DNA from 3 places in the Streptomyces sp. NPDC001606 genome. Region 3 is predicted to be linked to each of the others. Evidence: riboswitches for the same ligand, from Rfam matches in the RefSeq annotation. Region 3 holds a riboswitch; each other region holds the start of a gene.
The links. Region 3 has a riboswitch for cobalamin ahead of ACWCV9_RS06820 (ribonucleoside-diphosphate reductase subunit alpha). Riboswitches for the same ligand answer to the same signal wherever they lie in the genome.

Region 1 (7,696 bases), on a different contig from region 3:
GTTCGAGGGCCTTCGGGCCGTAGCCCAGGTTCGACGCCTGCAACGCCATCCCGCGCAGAGTCCGGCAGTACGTCACGTGGTCTTCGGCTTCGCCGGCCAGCTCGAGGGCCTTGACGTAGTAGCGCTGCCCCAGGCCGTGTTCCCGCTCGTACATGGCCATCCAGCCCGTGAGGTACGTCAGGTCCGACGCCGCCGCCCGCATCGCCCGCTTCACCTCGTCCGTGCCGTCAGCGCGCAGATAGGGCCCCACGGTGTTGACCAGGAACGCCGCCGCCATGGGCCGGGCGTGGCCGCCCCCGAGGTCGTCCAGGATGTCCGCGATCCGCTCCGTCATCCGCTCCACGGTCGCCACGTCGGACATGCCGATACAGACGGTCCGACCGGCGGAGACATGCTCGATCCGGCCCGCGACGTCCCGGTACCCGGGGACGACCAGTGCTGCCGAGTACAGGCCCGCGCCGAGCAGAGCACGCCTGGACGGGTCCATGTCCGCCCTTCCGAGATCGACCATCCCCGACACCGCGTCCGGGGAATCGGCCGGATGGTCCTCCCAGCCGAGTTCCGCCGAGGTTACGGGGCGCGCAAGGAGGCGCGAGAGCGCTTCGGCGACGGCCGGTCGGGCCTCCTTCTTCGGCAGATGCCCTTTCAGCCATTGCGAGACGGCCGCTTTGCCGTAGGACAGGCGGAGGCCGAGTTCCGCGCCGACGGTGTTGACCCGGCGGGCGAGCTGGTCGTTCTGAATGTTCCCCTCTCGCATCAACGCCGCAAGGCGGTCGTTCGGTGTGAGTGGTCGACGTCCCATCGAGACCCCCGAGCGTGTGCAACCGGTGCAACTCACCCTCCACTCTGCTCCCTTACCCAGGGAAGCGCAGCGGAGTTGAGTGATTACCGGCCGTCCGGAGATCGTCCGGACGGCCGGTTGACGGCTCACCGGTCCATCCCGCCCCGGAGGGAGGACCGGCGGACACCGAGACGACGAAGAGGCGGTAATGACCACGACTGCTTCCCCCGGACTGCCCGCGCTGCGGCCCCTGACCGGCCCTGTGCCCGGGTACGTGCAGACCCTGCCGCTGGACCCGACGGCGGCAGCGGTGGCGCGGCTGAGCGTCCGCACGGCGCTGGCGTGCTGGGGCCTGGAGAACATGACGGATGACGTCGTACTCGTCGTCTCCGAGCTGGTGACGAACGCCTTTCAGCATGCGCGCCCGGCGTGCCCGCTGCCGGATGATCCGGGCACCTGCCGTCTGACGCTGGAACACCCGGACGCAGGAACCGTGTGGGTGTCGGTCGCGGACTCGTCCGGCCGCCGGGCTGTACGGCGTCCGGCTGACGACGACGCCGAGTCCGGCCGGGGGCTGGCGGTGGTGGACGCCCTGGCGTCCCGCTGGCTGGTCCAGCCGTCCCGGAAGGGCAAGACGGTGTGGGCCGAGCTGAAGGCGACCGGCTCTGCTGTGCTCAGTGGCGTGGGCGGCTGAACCAGGCCACGCCGTCCTTCTGAACCATGAAGACGATCAGCAGAACACCAGCGGCCAGCTCTACGAGGGCTGCCGTGACGACGGCGGTGGGGGCGATGCCGGCGGTGAGGCAGAGCGTGTAGGTGCCGACGACGCAGTGCCAGGCGCCGTAGACGATCGTGCCGATCCGGAGGGCGGTGCCGCCCTTGCCGAATCGTGTGGCGAGCACGAGCGCGAGGGCCGCGTAGACGACACCCTGGAGCATCCCGGACTGCGCAACCGCCATCTGCACTGCCGCGTCCTGCTCCGCCTCCTCGACAGCGGGGGCATGGGACCACCAGGACCCGCTGTAAGGATCGAGAGCGCTCTGCGCCGCCTCGGCCTGAGCGAGCGCAGTCAGGCCCAGAACGATCAGGAAGCCCGCGAGCAGGAACAGGACGATGCGAGCCGCCCTGACCCGCTGCGGCATCTCCACGGAGCCGCCGGCATACGCCGACTGCTGCGCGTACCCGAAGCCCGGCGGCATCTGCGGCCGCGGAGGGTAGCTCGGCGGAGGCGGCATGTACGAGAAGCCGAACCCCGGCTGCCGGCCGGAGAGGTTGCTCTGTTCGGACTCCGGACGCGGTGCCTCGTTCATGAAATGCGTTCTCCTTCGATGTCTGAGGTGGTGAGGGCTCGTGCCGCGGGACAGAAGCCCTCACCGAAGAGCGGCACGTGCTGATCGGCCCTCAGTACGTGCGGGCCTTCTCCCAGCCGCGCGCGTTGTCCAGCGTGGTCGCGAAGTAGTTCCTGGGCGGGACGGTCTGACCGTCGGGCAGGTTCTTGCTGCTGAGGGCGGGGCTGTACTTGCGGAAGATCGCGATCGACTTTGTGAGGCAGTTGTTGAAGCCGATGTCGTAGCCGTTGTTCTTCATGTTGTCGAAGGTGCGCTGCGCGGCCTTGAGGTCACCACTGGCCGTGTTGATGCACCGGTAGGCGTCGTAGTAGCCCGCCCTGTGGTGGCCGTCCCGCTTGATGCTCCTGCGGAGCCCGTCCCAGGTGCCGCCCTTGATCCAGCTGCCGTTGTAGTCCCCGGCCGCAATGTGCAGCTTGCCCTTGTAGCCCTCGGTGGCGCCCCAGATCCAGTGGTTGGTGTTCCGCGGGTCGCGGATCGACCAGGCGACATGACCGTACGTCCGGCCGGCGATTCGGGCGCCCTCCTTGTCCAGGAAGAGGCACACCCGGCCGCCCGTGGCGGCTTCGGCCGTGGCAGGGGTGAGGAGCGGTGCGGCGGTCGCCGAGAGTACGGCCGCGAGGAGGGTGAGGACTGTGCGATGCTTTCGGGTCGTCGATCGGGTCATGGCAGAACTCCGCTCCTGTGTAGGTGGGTTGACGGCGGAACGGCACTGTCGGCGCCCGCCGCAGTTCACTTTCCTGAGTGCCGGAAGCCTGCTCCAGACCCTTCGCCCGGCAGGTGCTTGCAGTGCACGGTGCACACGCTCTGACCTGCTGTTTCACTAGCGCAGTGCAAGCTCTGGGTGGGAGGAGAAGTAGCGGTGAGGGAACCAGGGGAGTCCTTCGAAGGGTTGGCGCACGCCCTCGTCCAGGCCCTGGATGAGTGGCGCGACTGCCTTCAGCAGGTGATGGAGGGGGCTGGGCCCTCCCGTTCGGGGCTGCTCGCCCGGCTGAGGGACGCGGACCCGAAGATCGACAACCCTCTCCTGGGGCATTGGCTGCTCGGCCGCGATCAGCTGCTCGGCGAGAACAGGAGATCCAGCCGTCTGCCGACCGTCCAGGACACCGCCCGGATTGTGGCGGCCTTCCGGGACGATGCAGCGCCCCAACGCGAACGGCTGATGGGGATCGCCCGGCGGATCGAATTCCACAAGACCGAGCTACAGAAGATCAAAGGCCACCAATGGCGAAGTGCGGTAATCAACGCGCTCAAGGCTGCCGAGCCGCCCGCCGACGAACCGGCTCCCCCGCGGACGATCGCGGATCCTCCTGCCCTTGCCGCCTCCCGCTCATGGAAGCGGCCGGCCGGCGTCGCTGCGGCCGTCGGCCTGCTGATCGTTCTGGGAGTCGCTGCGAGGGGATGGTCGGGGTCGACCGAGCAGGGCGGTCAGGCCGAGCCTTCCTCCAGCCCAGCGACATCCGCCGCGGGAACGACTGCCCAGCCCAGTGACGCGCTGGGGGGAGACAGCCGCTGTTCTCCGCCCAAAGCCGGTCCGTCCGGTGTTCATCTGCGTGCCTGCGCGAAGGTCCAGCACGACAAGGTGGTTTTCGCCCTCAAGGTCGACAATCCCACGGCCTCCGCCGCGCACGTCACGGTCAAGGTGGCTGGTTTCTGGGCAGGAGCGGGTCACGACTGCAAGCCCGGGCCCTCCACCAGCCACATCACCGTTGAACCGGGCACCACGTTCACCACCGATCCGGCCCTCTGCGGGACCGCACGCCAGGACGCCCCGCTGGCCTATCAGGGGGAGGCATACATTGCCGCAGGTGACGGGCAGGAGTGGACGGGCCACGCGTGGTCTCCCCGCGCCAACGTCTACGCGGACCGGGGAACCTTGTGGCGGTGCGGTGGCGATGTGCCGTGCTAGGAAGCCTCAGTTACCTCCCCATCTCTCACAACCAGCCTGACGATCGGATGCTCGGAAAGACCCCCTAGCCGAGCCAGGCCGTGGTGTCCGGAGGCAGTTCCCGGCTGCCGCTTCCGGCCATGGCGTCGCTGGTCAGGAGGATTTCGCCCGGGGGGAGCGGTACCGGGTGGTCCGTGAGGTTGGTGACGCAGCGCCAGGTGGCGGTGCGGGCGAAGTCCAGGACCCCGGCCGGGGTGCCCGGCGTCCAGGTCAGTTCCTCGCCCTCCAGCAGTTTGCGGCGCAGCCGGAGGGCGGTGCGGTACAGCTCCAGCGTGCTGCCCTCCGTGCCGGCCTGTGCCTCGACGGCGTACGACGCGAAGGACGGCGGCTGCGGCAGCCAGCCGGCGCCCGGCCCGAAGCCGTACGAGGGTCCGGTCGTCGTCCACGGCAGCGGCACCCGGCAGCCGTCGCGGCCCTTGCGGACATGGCCGGTCTGCTCCCAGATCGGGTCCTGGAGCACCTCGGCGGGCAGCTCGGCGACCTCCGGCAGACCCAGTTCCTCGCCCTGGTAGAGGTAGGCCGCACCGGGCAGCGCCAGCATCAGCAGGGTCGCGGCGCGGGCCCGGCGATATCCGGCCGCCGGGTCGATCGCGGGCGCGGTGCCGCCGGACAGCAGCCAGGCGCCGGGGTCGGTGCCGGGCGGCAGCATGAGCCGGGAGGCGTGCCGGACCACGTCGTGGTTGGAGAGCACCCAGGTGGCGGAGGCGCCGGCCGCGCGGGCGGTGGCCAGCTCCTCGGTGATCACCCGGCGCAGCTCCCCGGCGTCCCACCGGGCCTCCAGGTACTCGAAGTTGAAGGCCTGGCCCAGCTCGTCCGGGCGCGCGTACCGGGCCCGGCGGGCGCCCGGCACCCAGGCCTCGGCGACGGCGCAGCGCGGCGGGTGGTAGGCGTCGAAGACCTTGCGCCAGTCGCGGTAGATCTCGTGCACCTCGTCCCGGTCCCAGTAGGGGTGGGTGCCCGGCTCCACCCGCAACAGGGCCTCCTCGCCGGTCGCGCCGATGCCGCCGATGTCCCGCAGCGGTTCGGAGAGGTCCTTGGCGAGGCCGTGGGCGACGTCGATGCGGAAGCCGTCGACGCCCCGGTCGGCCCAGAACCGCAGGGTGGCGCGGAAGTCGGCGCGGACGTCCTCGTGCTCCCAGTTCAGATCGGGCTGCTCGGCGGCGAAGAGGTGCAGGTACCAGGCGCCGTCGGACACCCGCCGCCACGCGCTGCCGCCGAACACGGACTGCCAGTCGGTCGGCGGCAGTTCCCCGCGCTCGCCCCGGCCGGGCCGGAAGACGTACCGGTCGCGGGCCGGTGAGCCGGGCCCGGCCCGCAGCGCCTCCTGGAACCAGGGATGCAGATGCGAGGTGTGGTTCGGCACGATGTCCACGACGACCTTCAGCCCGAGCCGGTGCGCCTTCGCGACCAGGGCGTCGAAGTCGTCCAGGGTGCCGAGCCGGGGGTCGACGTCCCGGTGGTCGGCGACGTCGTAGCCGCCGTCGGCGAGTTCGGAGGGGTAGAAGGGGCTGAGCCACAGGGCGTCCGCGCCCAGCTCGGCGAGATGCTCCAGGCGCTCGGTGATGCCGCGCAGATCACCGAGGCCGTCACCGTCGGCGTCGGCGAAGCTGCGCGGATAGACCTGGTAGATGACGGCCTGCCGCCACCAGTCGGGGTTCCGGGAGGAGAGGTCCGGCGAGGACTCTGCCATACGGGCCATACGGGCTCCCTTTCGGAAGGACGACAGGAGAGAGCCTGTCCACATTGCCCGGAAAAGCAACCTTCAGTGGCGAGGTGCGCCGCGTTTCACTCCCCGCAGTGCTCCAACAAGCCCCGCACCCGCTGGTCCACCACCCGGTAGCGGACCACCCGCCCCTCCTTCTCCCCCGCCACCACGCCCGCCGCGCGCAGCAGCCGCAGCGCCTGGGAGACCGCCGGGTCGTTCATGCCCGTGGCGACGGCCAGGTCCGAGACGGCGAGCGGCCCGGTGTGGTGCAGGGCCAGCAGCAGGGCGAGCCGGTTGGGATCGGCGAGCAGCGAGAAGCGGTCGGACCAGGCGCGCAGACGGCCCGCGTCGCCGATGGCGGCGATCGCGTCGCACACCCGGTGGCCGTCGATGGTGCGACGGTCGGCGCGGTCGGCAGGCACGAGATGCATGCCCACATCCTCGCAGGCCGGTATGTGATCTTGAATACCTGCCCGGTTGTGCAGCTATGCAGGAGATGGTCCGGCCCCCTACGGTGGGCGGGCCGTGGTGCTCGGGAAGTCGATGAGAGATCGACGCGGCCCTCGCCACTGTGATCGGGGAGTTCCCGTCCCGTCCGGCATCCGCCGGGCCACTGGTCGTACGACCGGGAAGGCAGGGGCGACGAACGCGTGACCCGTAAGCCAGGAGACCGGCCACGGCACTGATGAAGGATCCACGAGGTGCTGGAGCTGACCGTATGAACCTGCCCGGAACCACCCTGCCCGCGTCCGACCAGGCAACCTTCCGCTGGCAGCGCGAGGACACGGTCAGGACGACCGGACTGCTCGCGGTGATCGTCGCCCTGCACGTCGTCGCCTTCGGCATCCTCTTTCTGCTCGTCGCCCCCGGGCACTACAAGGTGGGCCGGGACGTCTTCGGCGTCGGTCTCGGCATCACCGCCTACACCCTCGGCATGCGGCACGCCTTCGACGCCGACCACATCGCCGCGATCGACAACACCACCCGCAAGCTGATGGCCGACGGCAAGCGGCCGGTGTCGGTGGGCTTCTGGTTCGCCCTCGGACACTCCAGCGTGGTGGTGCTGCTCGCGCTGCTCATCGCCGGCGGCACCCAGTTGGCGGGCACGGTGACCAGCGACAAGTCCACCACCCACCAGGTGCTCGGCTTCATGGGCACGACGATCGCCGGCGCCTTCCTCTACCTGATCGCGGCCCTCAACCTGATCGCCCTGCTGGGCATCCTGCGGGTCTTCCGGTCGATGCGCGCGGGCACCTTCGACGAGCGGGAGCTGGAACGGCAGCTGGACTCGCGCGGGTTCATGAACCGCTTCCTCGGCCGGCTGACCAGGTCCGTCTCCCGCCCCGGCCAGATGTACCCGGTGGGCTTCCTGTTCGGCCTCGGCTTCGAGACGGCCACCGAGGTCACGCTGATGGTGATGGCGGGCTCGGGCGCGGCCGCCGGCCTGCCCTGGTACGCGATCCTCTGCCTGCCGCTGCTCTTCACCGCCGGGATGTGCCTGTTCGACACGCTCGACGGCACGTTCATGAACTTCGCCTACCAGTGGGCGTTCTCGCACCCCGTCCGCAAGGTGTTCTACAACCTCACCATCACCGGGCTGTCCATCGCCGTCGCCTTCTTCATCGGCACGATCGAGCTGGTCGGCGTGGTCCACGACAAGCTGGACCTGCGCGACTCCGTCACCGGCTGGATCGCCGGGGTGAACCTGGACAGCGCCGGTTACGTCATCGTCGGCCTGTTCGTGGTGGTGTGGGCGGCGGCGCTGGCGTACTGGAGGTTCGCGCGGGTGGAGGAACGCTGGACGGCGCGCGCCTCCACCCTGTCCGACTAGGGCTCTTTTAAAAGGAGGCTCTAGCGTTCGACCGTCTCCAGGTACAGCTTCACGTACCGGTCCACGTCCACGTCCAACGCCACGT
Region 2 (7,696 bases), on a different contig from region 3:
GGGCGGCCTGGGCGTCGCTGGTTCACGGCTCTGGGGGCGGCGGCCAGGGGTCGGGGTCGGACGAGTCGAAGCCTGGAGTCGCGCGGGATACGGGACGTCACGGGGGCAGTCTTCCGGTTGACGGTCCGAAAACCCAAACGGAATGTCACGGCGGGCGACGGAGCAGGCCAACGCACCGGCCCCGGCAGGGGGAACGGCAGGGGCCGCGAAGAGTCCTTCAAGCCATCGGTACAGCGTTAAACGGAACGCCCCCGGACCGTTCCCCGCCGGTCACATCAGGGGGGTGAGGAAGCGGCGCAGGCGTTCCTCGTACTCCTCCGGGTCGGGGTTCCACATCGCCGCGTGGGGGGCGTCCGCCACGGTGTGCAGGGCGACCTTGTCGGGGCGGCGGGCGGCGAGGCGGCGGGAGAACGCCCAGGGCGCCACCTGGTCCCCCGGGCCGTGCATGATCAGCGTCGGTACGGCGAGCCGCTCCGGGTCGCCGGCCCCGGTGGCCTGGTCGGCGTGCAGCCCGGCCCGGCCCTGGGCGGCCCGCACCGCGAGCGGCAGCAGCGGCTGCGGGGTGTTCCGGGCCTGGGCGAGGGCGCGCAGCGTGGCCTCCCAGCTGAGGACCGGCGAGTCCAGGACCAGCCCGGCGATGCGGTCGCGCACGGCGGAGTGCTCGGCGGCGCGCAGGGCCATCGTGGCGCCGGTGGACCAGCCGAGCAGCACCACGCGGCGGGCGCCGTACCGCACCGCGTAGCGGATCGCCGCGTCCACGTCCCGCCACTCGGACTCGCCGAGGTGGTTGAGGCCGTCCGGCGGGCGGGGGGCGCCGAGGTCGCCGCGGTAGGCGAGGGCGAGCACCGGCAGCCGGCGGGCGTGCAGGAAGCCCATGAGGTTCATGGTGTGTTCGCGGGTGGTGCCGAGGCCGTGCACGGCGATCACCCAGATGTCCCGGCTGCCGGGCAGGAACCAGGCGGGCAGGGCGCCGAGTTCGCCGGGGACGTCCACGTCGGCGTGGTCGAGGCCGAGGGCGCCGCGCGGGTTGCCGACGTACAGGTTCGGGGTGAGCCAGACCGAGTCGCCGGGGTCGAGGCTGCCGTGGGTGACGCCCTCCAGGCGGCGCACGACGGTGTCGACGCTGTGCCGGGCCGTGGCCAGGACGGGTCCGACGACCGCGTGGGAGCCGTCGCCCGCGAGGCCGTAGGTGCCGGGGCGCAGGGAGGCGAGATCGCGGGTGAGGGATATCCGGCCGGCGGCCGTGCTGTGCACGGTGAGGCGGGGTTCGGTGGGCAGCGGGCGGCCGGCGGGGGCCTTCAGCGCGGCGTCGCTGGCCAGGCGGCCGGCGGCCACGGAAGCCGCGCCGGCGGCGAGAACGGCGGTCACCGCGGTGGCGGTCGCTTTGACTGGGCGCACGGGTCCAGTGTCCCGGCGCTCGCGGTCCCCGGCCAGTGGAAGGCCGGACGCGGCAAGGAAAAGGCGGGCAGGAGGCAGGGAGGAAGTGAGGGGAGGGGGCGGGGTCAGGGGCGCCGGCCGTAGCCCTTCAGCCGGGACGCGGCCTCGCCGAGCTGCGCTTCCGTGAGCAGGGCCGGGGTCAGGCCCGGGACCGAGGAGGCCGTCAGCCAGACCCGGCACATCCACTCCAGCTGGGCGGTGCGGTCGTAGGCCTGGTCGAGGTCGGCGCCGTAGGTGAGCGTGCCGTGGTTGCGCAGCAGGCAGCCGGAGCGGCCGGCGAGGGCGCGCAGCACATGCCCGGCCAGTTCCTCGCTGCCGTAGGCCGCGTAGGGGGCGACCCGGACGGGTCCGCCGAGGGCGGCGGTCATGTAGTGGATCGGGGGCAGCTCCCCCACCAGCGTGGAGACCGCGGTGGCGTGCACGGCGTGGGTGTGGACGATGGCGCGGGCGTCGGTGGCGCGGTAGACGGCGAGGTGCATGGGCAGCTCGCTGGTCGGCACCAGGGTGCCGAGCACCTGGCGCCCGGTGAGGTCGACGCCGGTGATGTCGTCCGGGGTGAGCCGGTCGTAGGGCACGCCCGACGGGGTCACCAGCACCAGGTCGCCGACCCGCGCCGAGACGTTGCCGGAGGTGCCGACCACCAGCCCGTCGGCGACGGTCCGCCGTGCCGTCGCGACGACGTCCGCCCAGACCCGCCCCGGCTCCGCCGGGTGTTCCGGCGGCTGCTCCGCCGACTGCCGCGGGGGCTGTTCCGTGTTCTGCCGCTGTTCCGCCATGCGGCGATCCTGCCAGCCGGTCCGGCCGGGCGGTGGCCGGGCGGCGGCTTCGGGCCGTACATGGGCCACCGGTCGGCCCTGGGTCGGCCAGCGGTCAGCCATAAGCCAGCCGTCACGCGTCCGAACGGGCGGATATCGGTGCGAAACATGCCGTATCGGCACGGATCCGTTGATCAGCGGGTCTTGACTGGTCCCTCTTGCCCGCCGGACGGCCCGCCCGTCCGCGACCCCGGGGAGACGCATGGCTGCTCGTGCACGCACCCTTCTCCGTTGCCGCGCCGGTGTCCTCGCGGCGGCCACGGCCACGGCCGCGCTCGCCCTCGCCGGTACCGCGACCGCCTCGGCCGGACCGCCGAAGTGGGCCACGACACTGCCCCAGGGCCACGACGTGTCGTCCCACCAGGAACATGTGGACTGGTCGACGGCGCTCGACAAGGGCGCCCGGTTCGTCTACGTGAAGGCGACCGAGTCCACCGGCTACCGCAACCCCTACTTCGCCGAGCAGTACGACGGCGCGTACCGCTCCGGCCTGGCCCGGGGCGCGTACCACTTCGCCCGGCCGGACCGGTCCTCCGGCGCCCGGCAGGCCGAGTTCTTCGTGCACCACGGCGGCGACTGGCGGGCGGACGGCTGGACCCTGCCGCCCGCGCTCGACATCGAATACAACCCGTACGACCCCAGGCATCCGTGCTACGGGCTGAGCCACCGGAGGATGGTGCACTGGATCCGGTCGTTCAGCGACGAGGTCGAGCAGGAGACCGGCCGCCCCCCGGTGATCTACACGACCGCCGAGTGGTGGCGGATGTGCACCGGCGACAGCGACGCCTTCGCCGCCCGGAACCCGCTGTGGATCGCCCGACACGGCAGCTCGGGGCCGGGGGACCTGCCGGGCGGCTGGCAGGACTGGACGTTCTGGCAGTACGGCACCCGGGGCGGGCTGCCGGGTGACCAGAATCTCTTTCACGGCTCGGCGGCCCGGCTGCGTTCCTTCGCCCGGGGCTGGTAGCCAAGGGGCGACTGGGGTGAGCGGGGTCGAAGGCGGCAAACGGGACCCCACTCCCTCGATCAGGACACCGTCAGGCCCGTCTCAGTTCATCTTCCGTTCACCCAGGTTGCCTACGTTCATCCAGCCAACGACCTCGAACGATTGCCTGGGTAAATGGAAAGCTTCTCGCTGATCCTCGCGATTGTGGTGGTAACCGCTCTCGCGTTCGATTTCACGAACGGTTTCCACGACACCGCGAACGCGATGGCCACGACCATCTCGACAGGCGCACTCAAGCCCAAGCTCGCGGTGACCATGTCCGCCGTCCTCAACCTGGCCGGCGCCTTTCTCTCGGTGGAGGTCGCCAACACGATCTCCAAGGGTCTCGTCGACGAGACCGGCATCCGTCCCGAGGTCATCTTCGCCGCCCTGGTCGGCGCGATCCTCTGGAACCTGCTGACCTGGCTGGTGGGCCTCCCCTCCAGCTCCTCGCACGCCCTGATGGGCGGCCTGATCGGTGCCGCCGTGGCCTCCGCGGGCTTCGGCGCCGTGCACGGGGACGTCCTGGTCACCAAGGTGATCCTGCCGGCGGTCGCCGCCCCGGTCGTGGCGGGCCTCGCCTCGATGCTGGCGACCCGCTTCTCCTACGGCGTCGGCGGCGGCGACGACAGCCAGGCCACCCGCAAGGGCTACCGCGCCGGCCAGATCGCCTCCGCCGGCCTGGTCTCCCTCGCCCACGGCACCAACGACGCGCAGAAGACCATGGGCGTCATCACCCTCGCGCTGGTCGCGGGCGGCTCCCTCGCCCCCGGCTCCAACCCGCCGGTCTGGGTGATCCTCTCCGCGGGCCTGGCCATCGCGCTCGGCACCTACATCGGCGGCTGGCGCATCATCCGCACCATGGGCACGGGCCTGACCGAGCTGGAGCCGCGTCAGGGCTTCGCCGCGCAGACCAGCGCCGCCACCGCCATCCTGACCTCCTCGCACCTCGGCTTCTCCCTCTCCACCACGCATGTCGTCTCCGGCTCGGTGATGGGTGCGGGCCTCGGCCGCAAGGGCGGAGTGGTCCGCTGGTCCACCGCGACCCGGATGGCCGTGGCCTGGGTGCTGACCCTGCCGGCCGCCGCGCTGGTCGGCGCGGGCGCCGAGGCCGTCACGGAGCTGGGCGACTGGGGCACCGCCGCCGTCGCCGTCTTCCTGGTCGCCTCGAGCGCCGCCATCTGGAAGATCTCCCGCCGCGAGGTCGTCGACCACACCAACGTCGTCGAGGAGACCGGTGAGCCGGCCGGCGTGGTGACCACCGCCATCGCCGCCGTGACCCCGCCCCCCGCGGGCCAGATCACCGAGGACCTGACGGCCACCATCGCGTCCCCCGCCGCCGAGCCCACCCCGGTCACCCCGGCGGTTCCGCCGGCCGCCACCGTCTGACCCGGTCACCCCGGTTACCGGTTACCGAAGGAAGCAACCCCATGAAGATCGACTGGGCGGCCATCGGCTCCGTCTTCGGCGTCAGCCTCGTGGTCACGGTGGGCCTGGTGGCCCTGTTCAGCCTCGGCATCAAGGGCCTGGCCCACCGCGAGCGGGCCACCGCGCAGGGCGACTCCGCCGCCCTCGCCGTCACCGGCGCCTACCTGAGCTTCGCGGCCTGCGCGGCGGCGGTGGCGTACGGGATCTACCTGATCGTCGCCAAGGCCTGACCGCGGACCTTCCGAAGGCTCCCCTCCCCGCACCGCGGAGGGGAGCCTTTTTCATACCCTCCCCCGCTGTGTCTCCCCCTCCCCTCTCACCGTGTCTCCCCCAGCCCTCCCGCCCCGCAATGTGGGGATCGGCACACTCCCCCCATGCAGGTCAACAGCAAGTTGACGGCCGTTCCGGGCGCGTGGTGGACTGCCCGGGCCAAGTACGGCGGCAGAAGAGGAAGCCGGTGCGAATCCGGCGCGGTCCCGCCACTGTCACCGGGGAAGAACCCCCCGGGAGCCAGGAACTCTCACCGCCGAATCTCGTCGAACCAGGGCGCGGACACCCTGAGTGAGGACATAGATCGCCATGCCGGGCTGCCGATGGACAAGGCCGAGCACCAGGACCCGTACCAGGGCCGCTGCCGATCCGACGGCCGGCTGAGCCGATGGGTGCCGATCGCAGCTACGCGTACGGCGCCGCCGCCGGCCTTCTCGGGGACCTGCTCCTCGGCGATCCGCGCCGCGGCCATCCGGTCGCCGCGTTCGGACGGGCGGCCGCGGCCGTGGAAGGCGCGTTGTGGCACGACCACCGCGGCTGGGGCGCCCTGCACACCGTCGTGTGCGCCGGTGGCGCCGTCGCCCTCGGCACGGCGGCCGCACGCGCCGTACGCCCCTCCCACGCCCTCTCCGTCGCACTGACCGCCGCCGCCACCTGGTCGGTCGTCGGCGGCACCTCGCTCGCCCGGGAGGCCCGCACCATCGGGCGCGCCCTGGAGCGCGGCGACGTCGAGGCGGCCCGCGCGCGGCTGCCGCACCTGTGCGGCCGGGACCCGCAGGCGCTGGACGCCGACGGGATCGCCCGGGCCGTGGTCGAGTCGGTCGCCGAGAACACCTCCGACGCCGTCGTGGGTGCCCTGGTCTGGGGCGCCGTGGCCGGCGTGCCCGGACTGCTCGGGTTCCGGGCGGTCAACACCCTCGACGCGATGGTCGGTCACACGTCGCCCCGGTACCGGCGCTTCGGCTGGGCCTCCGCCCGCCTCGACGACGTGGCCGGCTGGCCCGGCGCCCGGCTGACCGCCGTGCTCGCCGCCGCGGCCGGACCCGATCCGCGCGGTGCCCTGCGCGCCTGGCGGGCCGACGCCCACCGCCACCCGAGCCCCAACGCGGGCCCGGTGGAGGCGTCCTTCGCGGGCGCCCTCGGGGTCCGGCTGGGCGGCACCCTCTCCTACGGCGGCCGGGTCGAGCACCGGCCCGTGCTCAACGGCGGCGCCGGACGGGCGGTCCAAGTCACCGACATCGACCGGGCCGTACGGCTCTCCCGCCGGGTCGGCCTCCTCGCGCTCGGCGTCACGGCCGCCGCGCGCCTCATCGTGAAGGGACGCGGGAAGTGAACGGTGGTCTCCTCGTCGCCGGCACCACCTCCGACGCGGGCAAGAGCGTCGTGACGGCCGGAATCTGCCGGTGGCTGGTGCGCCAGGGCGTGAAGGTCGCGCCGTTCAAGGCGCAGAACATGTCCCTCAACTCCTTCGTCACCCGCGAGGGCGCGGAGATCGGACGGGCCCAGGCCATGCAGGCCCAGGCCTGCCGGACCGAACCGACCGCGCTGATGAACCCGGTGCTGCTGAAGCCGGGCGGCGAACAGAGCAGCCAGGTGGTGCTGATGGGCAAGCCCGTCGGCGAACTGAGCGCGCGCGGCTACCACGGCGGCCGGCAGCAGAAGCTGCTCGGCACGGTGCTGGACTGCCTGGCCGAGTTGCGGGGCACGTATGACGCGGTGATCTGTGAGGGGGCGGGCAGCCCGGCGGAGATCAACCTGCGCCGGACCGACATCGTGAACATGGGCATCGCCCGCAACGCGCGGCTGCCCGTGCTGGTGGTCGGGGACATCGACCGCGGGGGCGTCTTCGCCTCCTTCTTCGGCACGGTCGCCCTGCTGGCCCCGGAGGACCAGGAACTGGTCGCCGGCTTCCTGGTCAACAAGTTCCGCGGGGACGTCTCCCTGCTGGAGCCCGGCCTGGACATGCTGCACGGCCTCACCGGGCGGCGCACGTACGGCGTGCTGCCCTTCCGGCACGGGCTCGGCATCGACGAGGAGGACGGACTCAGGGTCTCCCTGCGGGGCACGGTCCGCGAGTCCACCGTCACTCCCCCGCTCGGCGCGGACGTGCTGCGGGTCGCCGTGTGCGCGATCCCGCTGATGTCCAACTTCACCGACGTGGACGCGCTGGCCGCCGAACCGGGCGTGGTGGTGCGGTTCGTGGACCGCCCCGAGGAGCTGGCCGACGCCGACCTCGTGGTGATCCCGGGCACCCGCGGCACCGTGCGCGCACTGGAGTGGCTGCGCGAGCGCGGGCTCGCCGACGCCCTCGTGCGCAGGGCCGCCGAGGAACGCCCGATCCTCGGCATCTGCGGCGGCTTCCAGATCCTCGGCGAACACATCGAGGACGAGGTCGAGAGCCGCACGGGACAGGTGGACGGCCTCGGACTGCTGCCCGTCCGGGTGCGGTTCGCCCGCGAGAAGACCCTCACCCGGCCCAGCGGTCACGCCCTGGGCGAGCCGGTCGAGGGGTACGAGATCCACCACGGGGTGGCCACCGTCGAGGGCGGCGAGCCCTTCCTGGACGGCTGCCGGGTCGGCCACACCTGGGGCACCCACTGGCACGGCTCGCTGGAGTCGGACGGCTTCCGGCGGGCCTTCCTGCGCGAGGTGGCCGGCGCCGCGGGCCGCCGCTTCGTACCGGCCCCCGACACCTCCTTCGCCGCGCTGCGCGAGGAGCAGCTCGACCGGCTCGGCGACCTGATCGAACAGCAAGCGGACA
Region 3 (7,696 bases):
CGGACGGCACGGCGGAGGACGTCCAGGCGGCGTGCGAGGCGTACGACCGGGCGCTGGCCGAGGCCGGCGGGGTGGACCTCCAGCTGCTCGGCATCGGCACCGACGGGCACATCGGCTTCAACGAGCCCTGCTCCTCGCTCGCCTCGCGGACCCGGATCAAGACGCTGACCGAGCAGACCCGGGTGGACAACGCCCGCTTCTTCGAGGGCGACATCACGCAGGTCCCGCACCATGTGATCACCCAGGGCATCGGCACCATCCTGGAGGCCCGGCACCTGGTGCTGCTGGCGACCGGCGAGGGCAAGGCGGACGCGGTCGCGGCGACGGTCGAGGGGCCGGTGGCCGCGGTGTGCCCGGCGTCGGCGCTCCAGCTGCACCCGCACGCCACGGTGGTCGTGGACGAGGCCGCGGCGGGCAAGCTGAAGCTGGCGGACTACTTCCGCCACACGTACGCGAACAAGCCGGAGTGGCAGGGCATCTAGAACTGCGGGGCGCACGGCTCCCTCCTCTGTGGCCTAGACCAGCCCGGGTCCGGGCGGTATATAGAGGGGATCACTGGGCGGCCGGGTGGAGTCGTGTGACAGTAAGCCGTGCCACGATGTGAGCGGGGCCGATGGGATGTCGGTCGCTTTCGGCATTCGGAGCCGGGAAGGCAGAGCATGAGCACCGACGTCAGCAGTGCGGAGAACGAGGCCGGGACAACCGTCCGTACCGCGCGCGTGCCCAAGTACTACCGCTTGAAGAAGCACCTCCTCGACATGACGGAGACGCAGGCACCGGGCACCCCGGTGCCGCCCGAGCGCACGCTGGCGGCCGAGTTCGACACCTCCCGCACCACCGTCCGGCAGGCCCTTCAGGAGCTGGTGGTGGAGGGCCGGCTGGAGCGGATCCAGGGCAAGGGCACCTTCGTCGCCAAGCCCAAGGTCTCCCAGGCGCTCCAGCTCACCTCCTACACCGAGGACATGCGCGCCCAGGGCCTGGAGCCGACCTCGCAGCTGCTGGACATCGGGTACATCACGGCCGACGACCGGCTCGCCGAGCTGCTCGACATCACCGCCGGCGGGCGCGTCCTGCGCATCGAGCGGCTGCGCATGGCCAACGGCGAGCCGATGGCCATCGAGACCACCCATCTGAGCGCCAAGCGCTTCCCCGCCCTGCGCCGCTCGCTGGTGAAGTACACCTCGCTGTACACCGCGCTCGCCGAGGTCTACGACGTCCACCTCGCCGAGGCCGAGGAGACCATCGAGACCTCGCTGGCCACCCCGCGCGAGGCGGGCCTGCTCGGCACCGACGTGGGGCTGCCGATGCTGCTGCTCTCCCGGCACTCGCGCGACCGCGAGGGCCAGCCGGTGGAGTGGGTGCGGTCCGTGTACCGGGGCGATCGGTACAAGTTCGTCGCACGGCTCAAGCGCCCGGCGGAATAGGGGCCGAACAGGAGGGGAAGCCTCCGGAGGCCGCCGCCGAAGTCGGTGTGCCGATATGCGGACGAGGTCTTCCACTGACGTGATCCCGTCACCTAGATTGCCGCGCATCACGCGGTGATCAACGAGGGGACGGAGCACATGCCAGAAACACCAGAAGTGAGTCCACCGGTCGTCACACCGGTCCGGGTGGTCATCGGCCTGTGTCTCGTCGCGCCCTTCGTGGCGATGCTGTGGGTCGGCTCGTACGCCAAGACGGACCCCACGCTCATCGGGATCCCGTTCTTCTACTGGTACCAGATGCTCTGGGTGCCGATCGCCTCGGTGCTCACCATCGCGGCGTACAAGCTGTGGCAGCGTGACCAGCGCGCCCGTGCCGCCCAGAAGGGGGGTGCAGCGAAGTGAAGGACGGCGTCAACGGCGTCGCGCTCGGCGTCTTCATCTTCTTCTTCCTGGCCGTCACGGTCATGGGCTTCCTGGCCTCGCGCTGGCGGCGGGCCGAGAACGAGCAGTCCCTGGACGAGTGGGGCCTCGGCGGCCGGTCGTTCGGCACCTGGATCACCTGGTTCCTGCTCGGCGGTGACATCTACACCGCGTACACCTTCGTCGCCGTACCGGCGGCGGTCTACGCGGCGGGCGCGTCCGGCTTCTTCGCGGTGCCGTACACGGTCATCGTCTACCCGCTGATCTTCACCTTCCTGCCGCGCCTGTGGTCGGTCTCGCACCGCCACGGCTATGTCACCACCTCCGACTTCGTGCGCGGCCGGTTCGGTTCCAAGGGCCTGTCGCTCGCGGTGGCGGTCACCGGCATCCTCGCGACCATGCCGTACATCGCGCTCCAGCTGGTGGGCATCCAGGCGGTGCTGGACGTGATGGGCATCGGCGGCGGCGAGAACACCAACTGGTTCGTGAAGGACCTGCCGCTGCTGATCGCCTTCGGTGTGCTGGCGGCCTACACCTACTCCTCCGGTCTGCGGGCGCCCGCGCTGATCTCGTTCGTCAAGGACACGCTGATCTACATCGTCATCGCGGTGGCGATCATCTACATCCCGATCAAGCTGGGCGGGTTCGACGACGTCTTCGCCAAGGCGACCCACGCGCTCAGCCAGGTCAACCCGGCCACCGGCAAGCCGCGCGGCGCCATCGCCCCGCCGGAGGCGGGCCAGTGGACGTACGCCACGCTGGCGTTCGGCTCCGCCCTCGCCCTGTTCATGTATCCGCACTCGGTCACCGCGACGCTCTCCTCCAAGAGCCGTGACGTGATCCGCCGCAACACCGCGATCCTGCCGCTGTACTCCCTGATGCTGGCCTTCCTGGCACTGCTGGGCTTCATGGCGATCGCGGCCGGGGTGAAGGTCACCAACGGGCAGCTGGCGATCCCGCAGCTGTTCGAGGACATGTTCCCGGACTGGTTCACGGGCGTCGCCTTCGCGGCGATCGGCATCGGCGCGCTGGTCCCGGCGGCGATCATGTCCATCGCGGCCGCCAACCTCTTCACCCGCAACATCTACAAGGACTTCATCAAGCCGGACGCCACGCCGGCGCAGGAGACCCGGGTCTCCAAGCTGGTGTCCCTGCTGGTGAAGGTGGGCGCGCTGGTCTTCGTCCTGACCATGGACAAGACGGTCGCCATCAACTTCCAGCTGCTGGGCGGCATCTGGATCGTGCAGACCTTCCCGGCGATGGTCGGCGGCCTGTTCACCCGCTGGTTCCACCGCTGGGCGCTGCTGGCCGGCTGGGCGGTCGGCATGGTGTACGGCACGGTCGCCGCGTACGGTGTCGCCTCGCCGACCCAGGCGCACTTCGGCGGCTCGGCCAAGGAGATCCCCGGCATCGGCCAGATCGGCTACATCGGCCTCACGGCGTTCCTGCTCAACGCCGCGGTCACCGTGGTCCTGACCCTCGTCCTGAAGGCCCTGAAGGCCCCCGAGGGCGTCGACGAGACCAGTCCCGAGGACTACACGGCCGACGCCGGCGACCCGGGCGTCCAGGCGGAACTCCCGCCGGCCACCGCGGGCGCCGGTCACTGAGCGCGCCGTACGACGGGCCGCCGGAGCGCATCCGGCGGCCCGTTGCCGTACCCGGGACCGGAATCCGCCGCCGGAGCGGCCCGACATCGCCCTGTCGGCCCATGAGTTGACGCTCCGGGACCGGTGCGACACAACATCTGGGGGTGACACCGCACCCCGGCACTAGATGTATGCTCATGCTCGCTGTCGCCGCAGGGGAATCCGGTGCGAATCCGGAACTGTCCCGCAACGGTGTACTTGCGTGTATCCGCACGCCTGTTCCAGTCCGAGGACCTGCCGACAGCGCGCCCGGCCGTCCGGTCCGGGTGCCCTGAGACGTCCGGGCCTCGTGGAGTGGGCCGGTGGACGCGACGCCGTGCGCGCTCGTGGCTGCCCCCTGCCCTCCGCCGGGCCCCCGTGCCGAGCGAGGGAGAGCCCCACGTGACCATCGCGCCAGCAGATCCGGCTTCAGCGAGCGGACCGGAGACCGACGGTCCCGGCACCGCGCTGCTGCGGACCCTGACCGAGCTGACCGCCGACCTCCCCGACGCCGACCCGGGCCGGGTCGCCGCCGCCGCGCTGCGCGGCCGCTCCGCGCGGGCCGACGAGGCGGAGCTGCGCGAGCTGGCCACGGAGGCGGCCGCCGGCCTCATCTCCGAGGACCCCGCCTACTCCAGGCTGGCCGCCCGGCTGCTCACCCTCACCATCCGGGACGAGGCCGCCTCGCAGGGCGTGACCTCGTTCACCGAGTCGGTCGCCGTCGGCCACCGCGAGGGCCTCGTCGCCGACCGCACCGCCGCGTTCGTCGCGCAGCACGCCGAGCGGCTGGACGCGCTGGTCGACCGGGACGCCGACGACCGCTTCGGCTACTTCGGTCTGCGCACCCTGCACAGCCGCTATCTGCTGCGGCACCCGATCACCCGCAAGGTGATCGAGACGCCCCAGTTCTTCATGCTGCGGGTGGCGAGCGGGCTGGCCGAGGACGACACCGTCCGCTCGGTGGACGAGGTCGCCGCGCTCTACAAGCTCATGAGCCGCCTCGACTACCTGCCCTCCTCCCCCACCCTGTTCAACTCCGGCACCCGGCACCCGCAGATGTCGTCCTGCTATCTGCTGGACTCCCCGCTGGACGAGCTGGACTCCATCTACGACCGCTACCACCAGGTCGCCCGGCTCTCGAAGCACGCCGGCGGCATCGGTCTGTCGTACTCCCGGATCCGGTCCCGCGGCTCGCTGATCCGGGGCACCAACGGGCACTCCAACGGCATCGTGCCGTTCCTGAAGACCCTGGACGCCTCGGTCGCCGCGGTGAACCAGGGCGGCCGGCGCAAGGGCGCCGCCGCCGTCTACCTGGAGACCTGGCACTCCGACATCGAGGAGTTCCTGGAGCTGCGGGACAACACCGGTGAGGACGCCCGCCGTACGCACAACCTGAACCTCGCGCACTGGATCCCGGACGAGTTCATGCGCCGGGTCAACGCCGACGAGCAGTGGTCGCTGTTCTCCCCGGCGGACGTGCCCGAGCTGGTCGACCTGTGGGGCGCGGAGTTCGACGCCGCCTACCGCAAGGCCGAGCAGGCGGGCCTGGCGAAGAAGACCATCCCGGCCCGTGAGCTGTACGGCCGGATGATGCGCACCCTCGCGCAGACCGGCAACGGCTGGATGACCTTCAAGGACGCCGCCAACCGCACCGCCAACCAGACCGCCCTGCCGGGCCATGTCGTGCACTCCTCCAACCTCTGCACGGAGATCCTGGAGGTCACCGACGACGGCGAGACGGCGGTCTGCAACCTGGGGTCGGTCAACCTCGGCGCCTTCGTGCGCGACGGGGACATCGACTGGGAGCGGCTGGACGAGACGGTCCGCACGGCCGTCACCTTCCTCGACCGGGTCGTGGACATCAACTTCTACCCGACCGAGCAGGCGGGGCGGTCGAACGCCAAGTGGCGTCCGGTCGGCCTGGGCGCGATGGGCCTCCAGGACGTCTTCTTCAAGCTGCGGCTGCCCTTCGACTCGCCCGAGGCCAAGGCGCTCTCCACCCGGATCGCCGAGCGCATCATGCTCGCCGCGTACGAGGCCTCCGCCGACCTCGCCGAGCGCAACGGCCCGCTGCCGGCCTGGGAGAAGACCCGTACCGCGCAGGGCGTGCTGCACCCGGACCACTACGACGTGGAGCTGACCTGGCCGGAGCGCTGGGCGGCGCTGCGGGCCCGCATCGCCGCCGTCGGCATGCGCAACTCGCTGCTCCTCGCGATCGCGCCGACCGCCACCATCGCCTCCATCGCGGGCGTCTACGAGTGCATCGAGCCGCAGGTGTCCAACCTGTTCAAGCGCGAGACGCTGTCCGGTGAGTTCCTCCAGGTCAACTCCTACCTGGTGCAGGACCTGAAGGACCTGGGCGTATGGGACGCGCGCACCCGGGAGGCGCTGCGGGACAGCAACGGCTCGGTGCAGGACTTCGTGTGGATCCCGGAGGAGGTGCGCCGGCTGTACCGCACGGCCTGGGAGATCCCGCAGCGCGGCCTGATCGACATGGCCGCCGCCCGCACCCCGTTCCTGGACCAGGCGCAGTCCCTGAACCTGTTCATGGAGACGCCGACCATCGGCAAGCTCTCCTCGATGTACGCCTACGCCTGGAAGTCCGGGCTGAAGACCACGTACTACCTGCGCTCGCGTCCGGCGACCCGGATCGCCCGCGCGGCCCAGGCACAGACCGCCATCCCCGTGCAGCAGGCGGCCGACCCCGACGCCGTCGCCTGCTCCCTTGAGAACCCCGAGTCCTGCGAGGCCTGCCAGTAATGACCACCCGAAACACGAACCTGCTCGACCCGGGCTTCGAACTGACCCTGCGTCCCATGCGCTACCCGGACTTCTACGAGCGCTACCGGGACGCCATCAAGAACACCTGGACCGTCGAGGAGGTCGACCTCCACTCGGACGTGGCCGACCTGGCGAAGCTGACGCCGGAGGAGCAGCACCTCATCGGCCGGCTGGTCGCCTTCTTCGCGACGGGCGACTCGATCGTCGCGAACAACCTGGTCCTGACGCTGTACAAGCACATCAACTCCCCGGAGGCGCGCCTGTACCTGTCGCGCCAGCTGTTCGAGGAGGCCGTGCACGTCCAGTTCTATCTGACGCTGCTCGACACCTATCTGCCCGACCCGGACGACCGGGCCGCAGCCTTCGCGGCCGTGGAGAACATCCCGTCGATCCGTGAGAAGGCGCAGTTCTGCTTCCGGTGGATGGACTCGGTCGACAACCTGGACCGGCTGGAGACCAAGGCCGACCGCCGGCGCTTCCTGCTGAACCTGATCTGCTTCGCCGCGTGCATCGAGGGCCTGTTCTTCTACGGCGCCTTCGCGTACGTCTACTGGTTCCGCAGCCGGGGTCTGCTGCACGGTCTGGCCACCGGCACCAACTGGGTGTTCCGCGACGAGACGATGCACATGTCCTTCGCCTTCGACGTGGTCGACACCGTCCGCAAGGAGGAGCCCGAGCTCTTCGACGACCAGCTCCAGCAGCAGGTGACGGACATGCTGCGCGAGGCCGTCGAGGCGGAGCTCCAGTTCGCCCGCGACCTGTGCGGTGACGGGCTGCCCGGGATGAACACCGACTCGATGCGGCAGTACCTCGAGTGCGTCGCCGACCAGCGGCTGTCCCGGCTCGGCTTCGCCCCGGTGTACGGCTCCGAGAACCCCTTCTCCTTCATGGAGCTCCAGGGCGTCCAGGAGCTGACCAACTTCTTCGAGCGCCGTCCCTCGGCGTACCAGGTGGCGGTGGAGGGCACCGTCGACCTGGACGAGGACTTCTAGCCGGCGCTCCGGCGCACCCTGCCGGCGCGTGGTCCAGGCTCCCCAGGCGGCCCGGACCCGCGCCGGTGTCAGGTGTGCTCGCCGCGGCCTACCAGGGGAGGGGCCGCAGGCGCAGGTCGTGCGGGCGCAGGGTGATGCCCACCCGGGTGGTGTCGTTCGACCCGGGGGCCTGCTCGAAGCGGTACTTCGCCGAGACGGCCGCGGTGATCAGGCTCAGCTGGGTCATCGAGAAGTGGTCGCTCGGGCACTTGCGGTTGCCCACGCTGAACGGGCTCATCGCGTACTTCGGCACCTCCCCTGCCCGCTCCGGCAGCCAGCGGTCGGGGTCGAAGTCGAGGGTGCGGTCGTAGGAGCGGGGGTCGCGCTGGATGGCGTACGGGCTGTAGACGATGTCCGCCCCGGCCGGAATGCGATAGTCCCCGAGCACGGTGTCGCGCACCGCGCGGCGCGTCAG

Region 1: it holds a riboswitch for cobalamin, as region 3 does, so the genes downstream of both, ACWCV9_RS19990 (HoxN/HupN/NixA family nickel/cobalt transporter) here and ACWCV9_RS06820 (ribonucleoside-diphosphate reductase subunit alpha) in region 3, are expected to answer to the same signal.
Region 2: it holds a riboswitch for cobalamin, as region 3 does, so the genes downstream of both, ACWCV9_RS26670 (cobalamin biosynthesis protein) here and ACWCV9_RS06820 (ribonucleoside-diphosphate reductase subunit alpha) in region 3, are expected to answer to the same signal.

The regions. Positions count from the first base shown of each region.
Region 1 is NZ_JBSFHC010000010.1:150,640-158,335, forward strand. Features, by position in the region: gene ACWCV9_RS19955 (hypothetical protein) at 1-757, opposite strand, end outside; gene ACWCV9_RS19960 (ATP-binding protein) at 990-1,475, shown strand; gene ACWCV9_RS19965 (hypothetical protein) at 1,456-2,091, opposite strand; gene ACWCV9_RS19970 (Tat pathway signal protein) at 2,183-2,794, opposite strand; gene ACWCV9_RS19975 (hypothetical protein) at 2,990-4,036, shown strand; gene ACWCV9_RS19980 (glycoside hydrolase family 13 protein) at 4,101-5,765, opposite strand; gene ACWCV9_RS19985 (ArsR/SmtB family transcription factor) at 5,861-6,211, opposite strand; cobalamin riboswitch at 6,290-6,473, shown strand; gene ACWCV9_RS19990 (HoxN/HupN/NixA family nickel/cobalt transporter) at 6,499-7,611, shown strand; gene ACWCV9_RS19995 (nucleoside hydrolase) at 7,632-7,696, opposite strand, start outside.
Region 2 is NZ_JBSFHC010000016.1:133,313-141,008, reverse strand. Features, by position in the region: gene ACWCV9_RS26700 (hypothetical protein) at 1-101, opposite strand, end outside; gene ACWCV9_RS26695 (alpha/beta hydrolase) at 271-1,398, opposite strand; gene ACWCV9_RS26690 (class II aldolase/adducin family protein) at 1,503-2,213, opposite strand; gene ACWCV9_RS26685 (lysozyme) at 2,455-3,219, shown strand; gene ACWCV9_RS26680 (anion permease) at 3,373-4,626, shown strand; gene ACWCV9_RS26675 (hypothetical protein) at 4,668-4,895, shown strand; cobalamin riboswitch at 5,065-5,207, shown strand; gene ACWCV9_RS26670 (cobalamin biosynthesis protein) at 5,324-6,268, shown strand; gene ACWCV9_RS26665 (cobyric acid synthase) at 6,265-7,696, shown strand, end outside.
Region 3 is NZ_JBSFHC010000002.1:536,812-544,507, forward strand. Features, by position in the region: gene nagB (glucosamine-6-phosphate deaminase) at 1-482, shown strand, start outside; gene ACWCV9_RS06805 (GntR family transcriptional regulator) at 660-1,424, shown strand; gene ACWCV9_RS06810 (DUF3311 domain-containing protein) at 1,563-1,826, shown strand; gene mctP (monocarboxylate uptake permease MctP) at 1,823-3,451, shown strand; cobalamin riboswitch at 3,622-3,746, shown strand; gene ACWCV9_RS06820 (ribonucleoside-diphosphate reductase subunit alpha) at 3,872-6,229, shown strand; gene ACWCV9_RS06825 (ribonucleotide-diphosphate reductase subunit beta) at 6,229-7,242, shown strand; gene ACWCV9_RS06830 (bifunctional albaflavenone monooxygenase/terpene synthase) at 7,331-7,696, opposite strand, start outside.